DNA from 3 places in the Candidatus Thiothrix phosphatis genome. Region 1 is predicted to be linked to each of the others. Evidence: predicted binding sites of a transcription regulator. Region 1 holds the regulator's gene; each other region holds the start of a gene.
What was found. The regulator HrcA, encoded in region 1, represses chaperone genes, less so after heat shock. The targets are predictions, from matches to a motif close to TTAGCACTCNNNNNNNNNGAGTGCTAA.
Positions count from the first base shown of each region.

Region 2: rpoH (RNA polymerase sigma factor RpoH) is a predicted target of HrcA. The motif match lies at 2,769-2,795, and genes of this name have one in related genera.
Region 3: groES (co-chaperone GroES) is a predicted target of HrcA. The motif match lies at 3,114-3,140, and genes of this name have one in related genera.

Region 1 covers NZ_JAYMYJ010000142.1:122,830-127,719, forward strand. Annotated here, with positions in the region: gene VSS37_RS17345 (aminotransferase class I/II-fold pyridoxal phosphate-dependent enzyme) at 2-1,150, opposite strand; gene VSS37_RS17350 (cation:proton antiporter) at 1,199-2,407, opposite strand; gene VSS37_RS17355 (hypothetical protein) at 2,475-2,969, opposite strand; gene hrcA (heat-inducible transcriptional repressor HrcA) at 3,010-4,062, opposite strand; gene VSS37_RS17365 (NAD(+) kinase) at 4,175-4,890, shown strand, end outside.
Region 2 covers NZ_JAYMYJ010000047.1:73,234-78,123, reverse strand. Annotated here, with positions in the region: gene VSS37_RS06490 (T6SS effector amidase Tae4 family protein) at 1-665, opposite strand, end outside; gene VSS37_RS06485 (HNH endonuclease) at 714-1,295, opposite strand; gene rpoH (RNA polymerase sigma factor RpoH) at 1,866-2,735, opposite strand; gene VSS37_RS06475 (coiled-coil domain-containing protein) at 2,896-4,890, shown strand, end outside.
Region 3 covers NZ_JAYMYJ010000011.1:21,122-26,011, forward strand. Annotated here, with positions in the region: gene VSS37_RS00980 (NAD(P)/FAD-dependent oxidoreductase) at 1-987, shown strand, start outside; gene groL (chaperonin GroEL) at 1,094-2,731, opposite strand; gene groES (co-chaperone GroES) at 2,776-3,066, opposite strand; gene VSS37_RS00995 (EAL domain-containing protein) at 3,219-4,890, opposite strand, start outside.

The DNA of each region.
Region 1 (4,890 bases):
CTTACGCTGCTTGCAGTTGGTGGAGGACGCGGCTGATGCGGGCAAAGGCTTCTTCCAGCACAGCCTTATCCTGCCCGAAGGCGATCCGCAGGTAATGGTCCATCCCAAAGGCGTCGCCCGCCCCCACAAACACGCCAGTTTCCCGGCAGAGCTGTTCCATCAACTGGGTGGAATTGATGTCCAGATGGTAGCGGATGAAGGTAATCGCCGATGCTTGTGGCGGCGTGTAACTGAACAAGCCTGCCTGTTCCTGCATCCACGCTTCCAGCACCGGGAACCCCTTCCGGACATAATCGCGGGTGCGCTGGATCAGTTGCGGGCGCACCGCCGGTGACAACGCCAGCGCCGCCAGCTTGTTGCTGAGGATGGTGGCGGAAACCGTGGTGTATTCGTGCCGCCGCCACAGCGCCTCAATGGCGTCCGCCGGGCCGGTGATCCAGCCAATGCGCAGCCCCGGCAGGCCATACGCCTTGCTCAGGCTGCCCAGGCAGAGCACCTTGCCGTAACGGCCATAGAAAGAAGGCGTTTCGTCTTCCCGCAGGCGTTCTGCTCCCCGGTAAACCTCATCTGCCACAATCCAGGCACCTACCCGGTCGGCGGCTTCGACCACAGCGTCCATTTCGGCTTCGGTCATGATGTAGCCGGTCGGGTTATTGGGGTTGCAGACCGCAATGATTTTGGTGTGGCTGGACAGGCCGTTGTGCAGGGCTTCCAGATCGAGCGCCCAACCGGCATCCGCCTGCAACCCAAAGGTTTTGACGGTGTGGCCGGTGTTCAGCGCCATCCCCCACAACTGCATATAGGTCGGCGTCTGGGTCAACAACTCATCACCGGGCTCCATTAGCGCCTGCATAATGATGTTGTTGGCCTCGGAAGCGCCGACGGTGACCAGCACATTGTCAATACCAGCGGCGGCTCCGCTGGCGACAGGGTAAAGGCGGGCAATGTTTTCCCGCAAGGCTGGAATCCCGTTGACGTGCGGATAGTTGAGTTCAGTGGCCAGCAACGCCCCCACCTCCAGTTCGCCGCCAGGAAACCCCAGCAACTCTTCCAGGCGTAACGGGTGGACGCCGCTTTCAACCAGATTGAATTCAACCTGCTGCTCCCACTTTGACTGGATGACTTCAATGTCAAAAGGCGTAAAAGACATGACTGCCCTCAAATAAGATTATGCAAACCGCCGCCATTTGCGCCGCCATCAGATCGCCTGGGTGACAATGCCACGGATACGCGCCAACTTCGGCGCCACCATTGGCACGGTCAGCATGGTGCTGGCGACCGCCATCAACAACAGCGCAGTGAAGGTGTCGGTCGTGATAATGCCTTTGTCCAGCAGGATGCTGGAGAAAATGATCATGATCAGCGCCTTGGTCTGCAACAGCCAGCCAATGATCGACGCTTCGCCGGGACGCCAGTTGAGGATTCTCCCGGCAATATGCACGCCAAGCAGTTTGCCCGCCACCGATGCACACAGCAGCGCCGCCGCCGCCACGAACACCGCTTCCCCGCCTACCGACCAGTTGGTGCGCAGCCCCGTGCTCAAGAAAAACACCGGCATGATCACCAGCAGGACATGCTGGCGCAGTTGATCCATCTGTTTCTGGTCGAACCAGTCGCTATCCACCACCGCCCCGGCCAGGAATGCCCCGACCATGAAATGCAGCCCAGCCCAATCGGCCCCGAATGCGCACACAGCCAGCCAGATCAACCCCACAAACCAGCGGTCACTTTCTGGCAGCCTGACCATCAGCTTGCGGAACCCGTAGCTGCACAGGGCGAAAACCAGCAGGAATGCACCCTGCCTGCCAACCCGTCCCCAATCCATCAGGATCAGGGCCAGCACGCCCCAAATGGCGATATCGTCCAGGCTGCCATAGCGCAGGATGCGTTGCCCAATCGGCTGGCGCAGGATTTCCAGCTTTTCCATCAGCAGGATCAGGATCGGCAAGGCGGTGACCGCGCAAGCCATGCCGACACCGAATATGAACTGCCATTTCATCCCGTTGGGGCCTATCCAGCCATCGGACGCCAGCATGCCAGCCGCGACGGCGCTGCATAACAGGAGCGGCGTGATCAGGGCGAATCCGGCAGTAATGCCGCTTTCCCGGCGGTACGCCCAGGCATGTTTCAGATCCAGCTCAATCCCAGCGATCCAGACAAACAGCATGACTGCCCACCAGGCGATGCCATTCAGCAGTTGGATAACCGATGGGGTAAAGACGAACTGGTAATAATCCGGGAAAACATTTCCCAGCACCCCCGGCCCCAGCAAAATGCCAGTGATGATTTGCACCACCACCAGGGGGGCGTAGTAATCAGTCTTGCCCACCCGCCAGATCAGGTACGGGACGGTGAAAATGATCCCTAAAGCGATCAGGAACAACTCCGATGTGCTTATCGTATGCATGGATTACAAACCTTTAGTCAAACGGACAAATTCAAGGGCTGGAAGCGTTCCGTAGGAGACCACTCCGTTATACGGCCGCCTGCTGGCGCTGCACAGCTTTCAGGCAAATTTTGCAATAATCAGTGACGACTTGCCCGGCGGCCGCTTTGGCTGCGGGAGTGACACAGGGTTCCGGAGTGAACAGCCATTCCAGCTCCATATCCATATCCATTTCCGTACAGAATTCAGCAAGTTTTTCCACCAGAGCCCGCAAGCCTTCATCGGGCAAACCCGTCAACCAGGCTTGTAACTGCGGCTCCTGCCCCAAGGCTGTTGCCGCCCATGCTTTAAAGGGGGTCACCGAATCTTTCCGGGACGGATGGAATGATGCTGTCATTTCTGGCCAAACTGCCTGTAGCTTTTCCTTCGGTCGGCCCAATGGGCGAATCACCAAGCCAGCGATCACGGCTACCACGACAATGGCGATAAGAATATGCATCCGGACTTTTCCATCTATCAAAAATTTAGTCTTGTTCCGGAATCTAGCATCAATCTGAATGCTGCCTGAAGAGAGCTGCAACATTTCTTAACAATTTTTAGTGAGGGGGGTGTGAGGCAGCCTATCAGGGCTGTTTTGAATTCAGCGCAATGCTTAACAATCTGGCGGTGATGTCCACCACAGGAATCACCCGCTCGTATGGCATCCGTTTCGGCCCGATGACGCCGAGCACGCCCAGTTGTTCGCCATCCACCATATACGGCGCGGTCACCAGGCTGCAATCATCAAACACCGTCTGGCCGGATTCGCGGCCGATGAAAATTTTCACGCCATCCGCTTGCAGGCATTTGTCCAGCAGGCTGAGGATGTCACGCTTGCGGGTAAAGGCGGCGAACAGTTCGCGCAGTTTGTGGATGTCGGACAGGTCATCGTAACCCATCAAGTTGGTTTCACCGGCAATGACGCAATCTTCATCCGGCTTGTCACCCAGATCGGCGACCGCCTTTTCGCCCAGTTCAATCGCTGACAGCATCATCCGGTTCATGTCTTCACTGTGCTGGCGCATTTCCTCCAGCAACGCGGCGCGGGCCTGTTGCAAATCCTTGCCGATCAGGCGTTCGTTGAGGAAATTGGCCGCCTGCTGCAATTCGCCGGAGCTGACGGCACCATCCAAGTGGATAATGCGGTTCTGCACCTCATTGCGGTTCATGACCAGGATCGCCAGCACCTGCCGTTCCGATAGGCGCAGGAATTCGATCTGGCGGATGGCGGAAGGGTTGCGGCGCGGCATGCTCACCACCCCGGTCAGGCGGGTGATGCCGGACAACAGGCTGGAAGCGGACTGGATCAACGCGCCCGGATCACGCTCCGCCTTCAACTGGCCTTCCAGGATGTGCAGGGCCTGTTGCTCCAGTGGCTTGATGCTGACCAGCGCATCGACGAACAAACGGTATCCCTGCGAGGTTGGCACCCGCCCCGCTGAGGTATGCGGCGCACGGATATAGCCCATTTCCTCCAGGTCAGCCATCACGTTGCGGATAGTGGCGGCGCTCAAATCCAGTCCGCTGGCGCGGGCAAGACTGCGGGAACCGACAGGTTGTCCATCCTGGATGTAGCTTTCCACCAGCACCTTAAGGATATGCCGGGCGCGCTCGTTCAATTCTGGAGGTTGTTTCATTGTCATGCTTTCATTTATAGGGGCAAACCTGTACAGGCACAAGTCTGTTTCACTTGCATTTTACGCGCGCCTTTGCCAGCCTTGCAGCTTTAAATCAGGTCAGAAACCGGTTATGAATCCGTTTTCCTACATTGGCATTTTCACCAAGCCCAATGATGTCCGGGTGGACAATACGCTGCGGCAACTGCATGAGTTCCTGTTGCAGCGCGGCCACCATGTGTTCTGCGACCAGAACGCAGGGCTGATCCTGGGTTTGCCGTCCATGCCTGCGGAAGAGCTCGCCCGCCGCATTGACCTCGCCATCGTGGTGGGCGGCGATGGCACCCTGCTGACCTCCGGGCGTTTGTTGGCGTTGCATGAGGCTCCCATCGTCGGCGTCAACCTTGGACGGCTGGGGTTTCTGGTCGATGTTTCGCCCGATGAAATGCACACGCAACTGGAGCAGATCCTGCAAGGCCATTACCAAGAGGAGCCGCGTTTCGTCCTGCATGCTGAAGTCAGCCGCGACGGGGAAACCATTGGCGGCGACGACGCGCTGAATGATGTGGTGCTGCATGTGCGCAATGAAATCCGCATGATCGAATTCACCACTTGGGTGGACGGGACGTTCGTCAATACCCAGCGGGCGGATGGCCTGATCATCTCCACGCCGACCGGCTCCACCGCCTATGCGCTCTCCAGTGGCGGGCCGATTATGCATCCCAGCCTGCAAGCGATTGTGTTGGCACCGATTTGCCCACATACCCTCAGCGACCGCCCATTGGTCATCAGCAGCCAGAGCGTGATCGAAATCCAGCTCTGCGAACAGCGCGACATTCCGGCGCGGCT
Region 2 (4,890 bases), on a different contig from region 1:
CCCGGCCCTTCCAGACTCGCGTCCGTCGCCCGACGAACCAACCCGGTGCCATCCCACAGGTCAATATGGTCGCCTTGATTCCCTTCGCCCCAGAAATTCTGGAAACAGACGAACCCGGTGCGCCCCTTGAACGCTCCCCAGGTCACATTGCTGCGAACCTCCACCAACCCGAAACGTTCCGGATGGCGGCGCATCCACTCAGCCAGTTCCCGCGCTCGTAGGGTATGCCCCCGATGACCGGAATACCAACAAACCGACTGGTCATAACCGGACAACAGGCCGCTGCGTAACAAGCAGGAACCCATCATGATGCCGCATTGGTTGCCGAAATAGGGGTTGCCTTGCCCATCCTTACAAGGAAACACATCACCATCCGCAATTGCCGGATGGTTGTTCCACAACATACTGAAACCCAGATTGACGCCTTCCGTTGGCAAGCCCCCCTCTGCCGGTAAATCCGGCGTGAGCGGCTGCTCCCGGTCGCCTTGTGGTGTAAACACTGGCGGTGCGGGGACTGGCGCAGTTGGAGCAACCGGTTGTGCAGACGGTGGGACAGGCGCTGGCGTCACATTAGGTACAACAGTAGGCGTCTCCGTTGGAACCGCTGTATTGCGCCCGAACAACCACGCAACCAAACGGCTCCACAACGAACTCGATGCAGGCATAGGTAGATCCTTGGTGAACCAGCCCTAACTATAGGACAAAATCCGCCATTAATGGCTGCGTTCCCGCAGTTTGCTGTCGCGCGGGAAATGGGCGCTCAGGAATTCCATCTGATCAGCCAAGATATGCCGCCCCTGGAGATAGACATATTCCGCATAATTGGGTTGGAACGGGATCGCCAGCAATGGCATGTGGGCTTGTTCCGGCGTGCGCCCGCCTTTGTGGCTGTTGCAGTGCTTGCAGGCAGTGACAACGTTCGTCCACACATCGCGTCCGCCCCGAACCAGCGGCATGACATGGTCGCGGGACAAGTCCTTTTCCAGAAAATGTTCGCCGCAATACAAACAGATATGGTCGTCGCGCCGAAACAAGGTTGGATTGTTCAGCGGCGGCACATAATGTTCATACAGCGTATGCTTGCTGCCGTAAGTGGCAATGATGGAATTCAGATCAATCCGGCTGCGGTGTCCGGTTTTGGCGTTGACGCCGCCATGGATTTTAAGAATGGGCGTTCCGCAAGTGTAGGCCACCTGCTCGGTATAATAAAGTTTGACCGCTGTTTGAAAATGTATCCATTCCAGCGGCATCCCACTAACGTCCGTGCGCAGGATGAGTTGGTTTAACCTGAGCATCTCCGTTTCCTTTTGCCTGACAGACTGCCGCATAGTCTGCCCATCTCTGATGACATGCAGATGAAAGGATTCCGGTATTATTGAGACATGTCAAGATACCGGTTAATATCTTTCGGCATACTGTGCGCCACTCAGTGACTTTATTAGAGAGGAAATAACATGTTTAGTTTTGACTACGGCCTGCCAGCGGCAATCGTTGTTGCCCTTATCGTGTTCGCGTGGTTCAGCTTCTTTTCCGTTGTTTTCTCCGGTTAAGCAAGAGAAAAAGCCTAAATGGCCAGGATGAACAGTTTTCATTTTGGCCAATCACATGTATTTGCAAGTGCCTTTTGATCTTGTCAGGGTGGAGGTATTCTTTTATCCTTTCCCCTGCAAAGATTAATAGAGGTATGTAGATATGTTGAGCTGGGATTATGGCTTCCCGATGCTTCTCATTATAGGGATGATTGTTTTTGCGTGGTTCAGCTTCCTGTCGGTAGCGTTCTTCGGTTAAACGCCAGCATCTTCACCAAAAAGGCCGCTTTTGCGGCCTTTTTCTATTGTCCCAACAAGCGGCGTTTCTACCAAGCTTTACGCAGCTTCCATCACGCCCAACCGCAGTTTGTTGATGGCTGCATTTTCCAATTGACGGATACGTTCGGCAGATACATTGTATTTTTCGGCCAGTTCATGCAAGGTCGCCTTGTTTTCAACAAGCCAACGGTTGGCCAGAATATCTTGGCTGCGTGCATCCAACTTCGCCAATGCATCCTGAAAGCGTTCCCGCGTGTAAGTGTCCCACTCTTCCGCTTCCAGTGTTTCCGCCGGATCAGCATCATCCGCCGCCAAATACTGGCTGGGCGAAAAGCTGGCGGAGTCATCGTCCTCCTGATCCATGCTCAGGTCGAAAGCAACATCATTGGCGCTAAGGCGTTTCTCCATCTCCAGCACTTCAGCCGTGCTGACGCCCAAATCTTCAGCCATGGCTTGCGCCTCTTCGTGATTCAGCCAGCCCAGCCGCTGCTTGCTGCTGCGCAGATTGAAGAACAGCTTGCGCTGCGCCTTGGTGGTCGCCACTTTGACAATTTTCCAGTTGCGCAGGATAAATTCGTGAATTTCCGCCCGGATCCAATGCACAGCGAAAGAGATCAGGCGCACATTCATTTCAGGTTCGAAACGTTTGACAGCTTTCATCAAGCCAACATTACCCTCCTGCACCAAATCACCCAGTGGCAAGCCGTAGCCGCTATACCCGCGTGCCACCTTCACCACAAAACGTAGGTTGTGCAGGATCAATTGACGTGCCGCTTCCAAATCGCCTGCGTATCTCAGACGTTCCGCCAGTTCGCGCTCTTCTTCGGCTTCCAGCACGGGGATGGAATGAATCGCATGGATGTAGCTTTCCAGATTCCCTACCGGAACCGGCAAGGTTTGTCCTCTCAGCATCAATGCGTTGTTCATGTATGTAGCCTCCTGTTAGTGTTATGGCTCATATTAGCACTCTTCCTCTTAGAGTGCTAATAACCTCATGGGGTTCAGTTTTTGTGCTTGATTCATGCCTTGTTATTTTTAGCACATTATTATGCCACACAGCGAACAACCGGATAAGCTGCCGAACAGCATGACAATGAACCGCGAAGAATTGACACTGATTGAAAAAATCGAGGGCAATCGTTTCCTGACCGCTGCTGATCGCCAGACGTTGATTGACCGCTGGCGTGATGCTTATGGGCGTCTACAGGCGACAGAGGAAAAGCTGAACGAACTTGACACTGTCCTCAAACACAAAGAGCAGCTCATCGGCTCACTGGAACAAGCGCTGCGGGATCGTGACCAGCATATGGAGCGCAAGGAACAGTTGCTCCACGACAAAGAAAAGTTGTTGCAAGCCAGCCAGGGCAACGCCCAAGCATTCGAAAACCAGCTCGCCCAACGCCATACCGTTCTCCAGCAGAAAGAGGAAGTCATCCACGAACGTGACCAGATCATCCGCGAACTGGAAAACCGCGCCCGCGACATTGAGCAACTTGCCAGCCAGAAAGAAAAATATATCCTCGAACGCGAAGACCAAATCCACATCCGTAACCGCCGCCTGGAAGAAAAAGACAACCACATCAGCAAGCGTGACCGTGAGATTGAAAATCGCGACAAACAGGTCGCCAAACGGGATGAAAGCGTCCAAGAACTCAGCCAGCAGCTGGATGCCCTCAACCGTTGGGTGCGTGAGCATCAGCAACGCATCTACGTTCAAGAGCAACTCCTGCATGAACGCAACCGGCAACTGACTGACCGTGACCGCCACCTGAAGGAGCGTGACACCCAGGTTCAGCAACGCGACCTGCGCCTGCGGGATGTTGACCGCCTGTTGCAACGCCGGGATGACCTGCTCCTGGAAAAGGACTTGCAGCTCCACCAGCGCGACAAGCTGATGAGGAAAAAAATCGACCAGATCAGCCTGCGCAACGAACAGTTGGCCGAGCAAACCCGCCTGCTGCATGAAAAGGAACAGATCAGCCAGGAACGGGAACAGTTACTCATCCAAAGCGGCGTACAGTTACAGGAAAAGGAGCAATTGCTCACCGTCCGCGACCAGACCATCCATGAGCGGGAACGTAACCTGCAACGCCGGGATGAACAGATCAGCGCCCAATTCCTGCAACTTCAGGAACGCGACAAACACATCCAGCAGCGTGACCAGTCGATTTCCTCCCTGCAAGAACAAATCCTGGCGATTGACCACAGCCTGCAACAGCACCAACAGCGCATCGCCAGCCATGACGCCCATATCAAGGAAATGGAAAACCTCCTGCTTGACAAGGAAAACCGTCTGGCCGAATACGCCACCCTCACCAGCAGCAAAGACCAGTTGCTGGCGGAAAAAGACCAGTTCGTCCAACAGCAGGCGCAACAACTGGAGACAATAACCCAACAACTTGGTGAACATGACAGGGCCATGCAAGCCAAGGACCAGCACATCCTGGAGCAAGGCCGCCTGCTCAATGAACGTGACCAAGCACTAGGGACTCGGGAGGAAGAAATCCGCCTGCGGGAAGAAAGCCTGGCCGAACGCGAACGTCAGCACGCCAGCCGCGAAGCCCTGCTGTTACAGCATATGGACACGTTGGCGGCACTCACCGCAAGGCAGCAGCAGCAAGAGGCTGAACGGGACAAAGCCACACAATTGCTGCAACAGCAGGAACAAACGCTCCAGCAACGCGAAACCCACCTCAGCGACCGCGAACGCCAGTTCACCGAACGTGACACCACCTTACAAACCTTGCATACCCACCTAGCAGAACTGATCAACCAATATCAGCAGAAAGAAAGCGCACAGGAAGAAACCTTGCGCAAAATCCAGCAGCGCGCAGACGCCCTCAACGACCGTGAACGTGAATACGTGGAACGGGAAACCGCCTTGCAACAGCAACTGGAAATGCTGGCGACGCTAACCGGCAAACAACAGGCGTTGGCCACAGAACACCATAGTTATGAACACAAAATTGAGCAGCGTGACAAGGTGATCAACCTGAAGGACACCATTATCGCCCAGCTCAACCAACAATTGTTGCACAAGGAAAAAGCCCTGCAACAACGGGACGCACTGTTACAAAAACTG
Region 3 (4,890 bases), on a different contig from region 1:
CCGAGCGGCCTGCGCAAACGTGAAGATCTGATTGTCCCGTTGGGCAATTTTTTCCGGCGCATGGACGTCAAATTCCACCAGGCCAATGTCACTGGCCTGTGCGATGGCGGGCGTGTTGTAACAACTGACAATGGCGAAATCGCCAACGACGCCTTGATCATTGCCTCCGGTGGCCGTTTCATCAAGAAACTGCCAGGCATCGAACACGCGATTACCCCCTGTGAAGGCATTGCCGCCGCTGAAAGCATCCGTGACCGCCTACAGGAAATGCAGGGCGGAACCATCGCCATCGGTTTTGCAGGCAACCCGAACGAACCCAGCGCCATGCGCGGTGGCCCGATGTTCGAATTCCTGTTCGGCACTGACACCTTGCTGCGCCAGCAAGGCCGCCGCGACCAGTTCAAGCTGGTGTTTTTCAGCCCTGCCCCCAAACCCGGCAACCGTTTGGGCGAGAAAGCCGTTACCGGTTTGCTGGACGAAATGAAAAAGCGCGGTATCGAAACTCACCTTGGCCACAAGATGAAAGGTTTCGAAGCTGACAAGGTGAAAACCGAAGGCGGCGAGTTTGCCGCCGACCTGATCCTGTTCATGCCCGGCATGACGGGTAACCTGTGGTTTGACAACACTGAACTGCCACGTTCCTCCGGCGGCCTGCTCCAGGCTGACCAGCACTGCAAGGTCGTGGGTTGGGACAAGGTTTATGTTGCGGGCGATTCCGGCAGCTTCCCCGGCCCGGACTGGATGCCGAAACAGGCGCACATGGCCGACTTGCAAGCCGAAGCAGCAGCGAAAAACGTACTGGCAGAACTGACAGGCCAGTCCGCTGACGCCACTTTCAAAGTTGAATTGATGTGTATCGTTGATTCCAACAACAAAGGCATTCTGGTGTCGCGCACTGAACAGAAAAACCTGATGTTGCCCAATTGCCGGGCATTCCATTGGATAAAACGTGGCTTTGAGTGGTGGTATCTGCGCCAGTACCGCTAAACAGCACAAAACTTCGGATAAAAGAAAACCCCGCAATGCGGGGTTTTCTGTTTCAAAGCCCCTCCCCCGTCTTACCAGGAGAGAAGCGTTGGAGCACGAGGGCAAATTACATCATGCCGCCCATTCCACCCATGCCGCCCATGTCAGGCATTGCCGGGGCGTCTTTCTTCGGCAGTTCAGCGACCATCGCTTCGGTGGTAATGATCAGGCCAGCGACAGAGGCTGCATTTTGCAGGGCTGTGCGGGTCACTTTGGTTGGATCCAGGATACCCATGGCGATCATGTCACCGTACTCGGAAGTGCGGGCGTTGTAACCGTAGTTGCCTTCACCGGCTTCCACTGCATTCAGCACCACGTCAGCAGACTCGCCTGCATTGGCGACGATCTGGCGCAGCGGCTCTTCCATTGCGCGCATGGCGATGGTGATGCCCATGTCCTGGTCGTGGTTGTCGCCTTTGACTTCGCCCACGGATTGCAGGGCGCGGATCAGCGCAACGCCGCCGCCAGGAACCACACCTTCTTCCACCGCAGCACGGGTGGCATGCAGGGCGTCTTCAACGCGGGCTTTCTTTTCTTTCATTTCAACTTCAGTGGCTGCACCAACCTTGATGACGGCAACGCCGCCCGCCAGTTTGGCGACGCGTTCTTGCAGTTTTTCACGGTCGTAATCTGAAGTGGTGACTTCGATTTGCGCACGGATTTGGTCAACACGGCCTTTAATGTCGTCAGCAGCGCCAGCGCCATCGATGATGGTGGTGTTTTCCTTGGTGATGACCACACGTTTGGCCTGGCCCATGTCATCCAGGGTAACCTGATCCAAGCTCATGCCGACTTCTTCAGAAATCACGGTGCCGCCGGTCAGGATGGCGATGTCCTGCAACATGGCTTTACGGCGGTCGCCGAAGCCAGGCGCCTTGACAGCAGCCACTTTCACGATGCCACGGATGTTGTTCACAACCAGGGTCGCCAGCGCTTCACCTTCGATGTCTTCAGCGATGATCATCAGCGGTTTGCCAGCTTTGGCAGCGCCTTCCAGCGCAGGCAGCAGTTCGCGGATGTTGGAAATTTTCTTGTCGTGCAGCAGGATGAAGGGGCTTTCCAGTTCAGCCGCCATGCTCTGCTGGTTGTTGACGAAGTAAGGGGAGAGGTAACCACGGTCGAACTGCATGCCTTCCACGACGTCCAGTTCATTGTCGAGGCCGGAACCTTCCTCAACCGTAATGACGCCTTCCTTGCCCACTTTATCCATGGCATTGGCAATGATGTTGCCGATGGATTCGTCAGAGTTGGCGGAAATGGTGCCAACCTGGGCGATGGCGTTGTTGTCTTCGCAAGGCTTGGACATGGCGTGCAGTTGTTCAACTGTTGCGACGACTGCTTTGTCGATGCCACGTTTCAGATCCATTGGGTTCATGCCTGCGGTCACGGCTTTCATGCCTTCACGCACAATGGCTTGAGCCAAAACGGTGGCGGTGGTGGTGCCATCACCAGCGGCATCAGAAGTTTTGGAAGAAACTTCTTTCACCAGCTGTGCGCCCATGTTTTCGAACTTGTCTTCCAGTTCGATTTCCTTGGCGACGGATACGCCGTCCTTGGTCACGGTTGGCGCGCCGAAAGATTTTTCCAGCACTACATTGCGGCCTTTAGGGCCCAGGGTAACTTTTACTGCATTGGCCAGAATATTGATGCCTTTCACCATGCGTGAACGGGCGTCATCACCAAAACGTACTTCTTTAGCACTCATCGATCTAAACCTCTATCAAATTTTTTGTCCGGGTGGGAAATCGCTTAACCTTCAACAACGGCCAGCAGGTCATCTTCACGCATGATCAGCAACTCTTCGCCATCAATTTTGACGGTAGTGCCTGCGTATTTGCCGAACAGAACTTTATCGCCAACCTTGACTTGCAGGGGAGCGCGTTCACCATTGTCAGCCAGTTTGCCAGGGCCTGCCGCCAGCACTTCGCCACGATCCGGCTTTTCAGTAGCACTGTCAGGAATGATGATGCCGCTGGCGGTTTTGCGTTCTTCTTCCATACGGCGCACTACAACGCGGTCATGTAAAGGACGGATTTTCATCGGATGTTCTCCTCGAACCAAAAGTAATTTAGACATTCAGGTTGTTATTAGCACTCTAGGCTAGTGAGTGCCAATAATAAGGTCGGGAGAAGCAAAGTCAAGGGAGGTTTGATGAATTTTTTGAGTCTGGACTTATCAGATGACTGTCATGCTCAGGCGGCTTTATTCGTATCCGCAACAACCCCACTTTGGATACGCTGGCGCAATTGCACCAAAGGAATGGGCCTGCCACAGTAATAGCCTTGAGCAAAATCTACGCCTATTTGCCGCAAATGTTGCAACGTGTCACCATCTTCCACCAGTTCCGCGATGGTCAGCAGGTTCATCACCTGCCCCACCTCGTGCACGGCCTTTACCATCGCCGCATCCACCGGGCTGGATACAAGGTTGTGGACAAAATTACCGTCGATTTTCAGATAAGTCAGCGGCAACTCACGCAGATAACTGAGAGAGGAAAAACCACTGCCGAAATCGTCCAGCACCAGATGGCAACCAAGGCCATGCAAGGCGTTCATCATCCGTTTCGCATGGACAAAATTGCTAATGGCGACAGATTCGGAAATTTCGAAACAGATCATTCCAGGATCAATCTTGAACTGTTTGATTTGTTGTTCAACGTAAGGGAACAGATGGGCGTCCTGCACCGATTGGGCGGAAAGATTAATCATCAGACGCGTGTCGACACAATGCTCGCTATTCGGATCACAACGGCAACCTGCCAACATTTCCAATGATTTGCGGATAATCCAACGGTCAATACTGGCCATCAAATCAAGACGGTCGGCAACCGGCAGAAAACTCCCTGGATTCAACAGCGCCTGCCGGAATGGCAAACGCAACAAAATCTCAAATTGTCGAAAAGACTTGGCATGTTCAGCTTTCAAAGGAACAATAGGCTGGGCAAACAGGATAAAACGGTCTTCACGGATCGCATCTTTCAGCAATTTACTCCAGTCATGCACCCGTTGGCTGGACATTTCTTCCCGCTTGTCTTCAGCGTGCAAAAAAACCTGGTTGCGCCCCAAAGCCTTGGCTGTATAACAGGCTTTGTCAGCATCCGAAAAAAGCTGTTTGATCTGGACATTGGCCGCTGGCATAAACTCCAACAAGCCAATACTGGCACCAATGGAAAATACTTTCCCCTCCCAGCTAAAACGAAAATTGCGCAGTTCGGTGAGAATGCTCTCCATGATATTGCGGCCTTTTTCCAGGCTGCAATCCTCCAGAAAAACAGCAAATTCATCACCGCCGATACGCGCCACCTTGTCAGAACGGCGCACCGCGTGCCGAAATATTTGGGCAACCTGTTTCAATAGCTCATCGCCCGCCAAATGACCGCAGGTATCATTGATAATTTTGAAGTTATCCAGATCTACGCTAGCCAAAACATGGGTTCGGGTAAGACTGGATGTATCATGTGCCAATTGCTCCACATATTGCTCAAAACTAGTGCGATTCATCAAATCGGTCAGTGCATCATGAGACGCTTGGCGGTATAAACGGTTAATAATTTTCCGGTCAGCTGTAACATCACGAAAAATAAACACAACAGCCTTACAATTATCCAAAATACAGGTTGTATTCAGCTCCACAAAGCGGAAGTCCCCCACACGGGGAATCAGCTTTACCTGCCCAAACTGCAATGGATGGTTGGAATGGCCCTGATTGGCTTCAAACGCCCGCTCTCCCAAAGGATTTCCCTGTAAATCCTCCAGTTTAAGAATTTTACTGACATGTTCGCCAAGCACCTTCTCCCGTGACCACAGAGTCAACTTTTCTGCACTGATGTTCATATAGGTGATCTTCCCTTGCTGGTCAGTGACA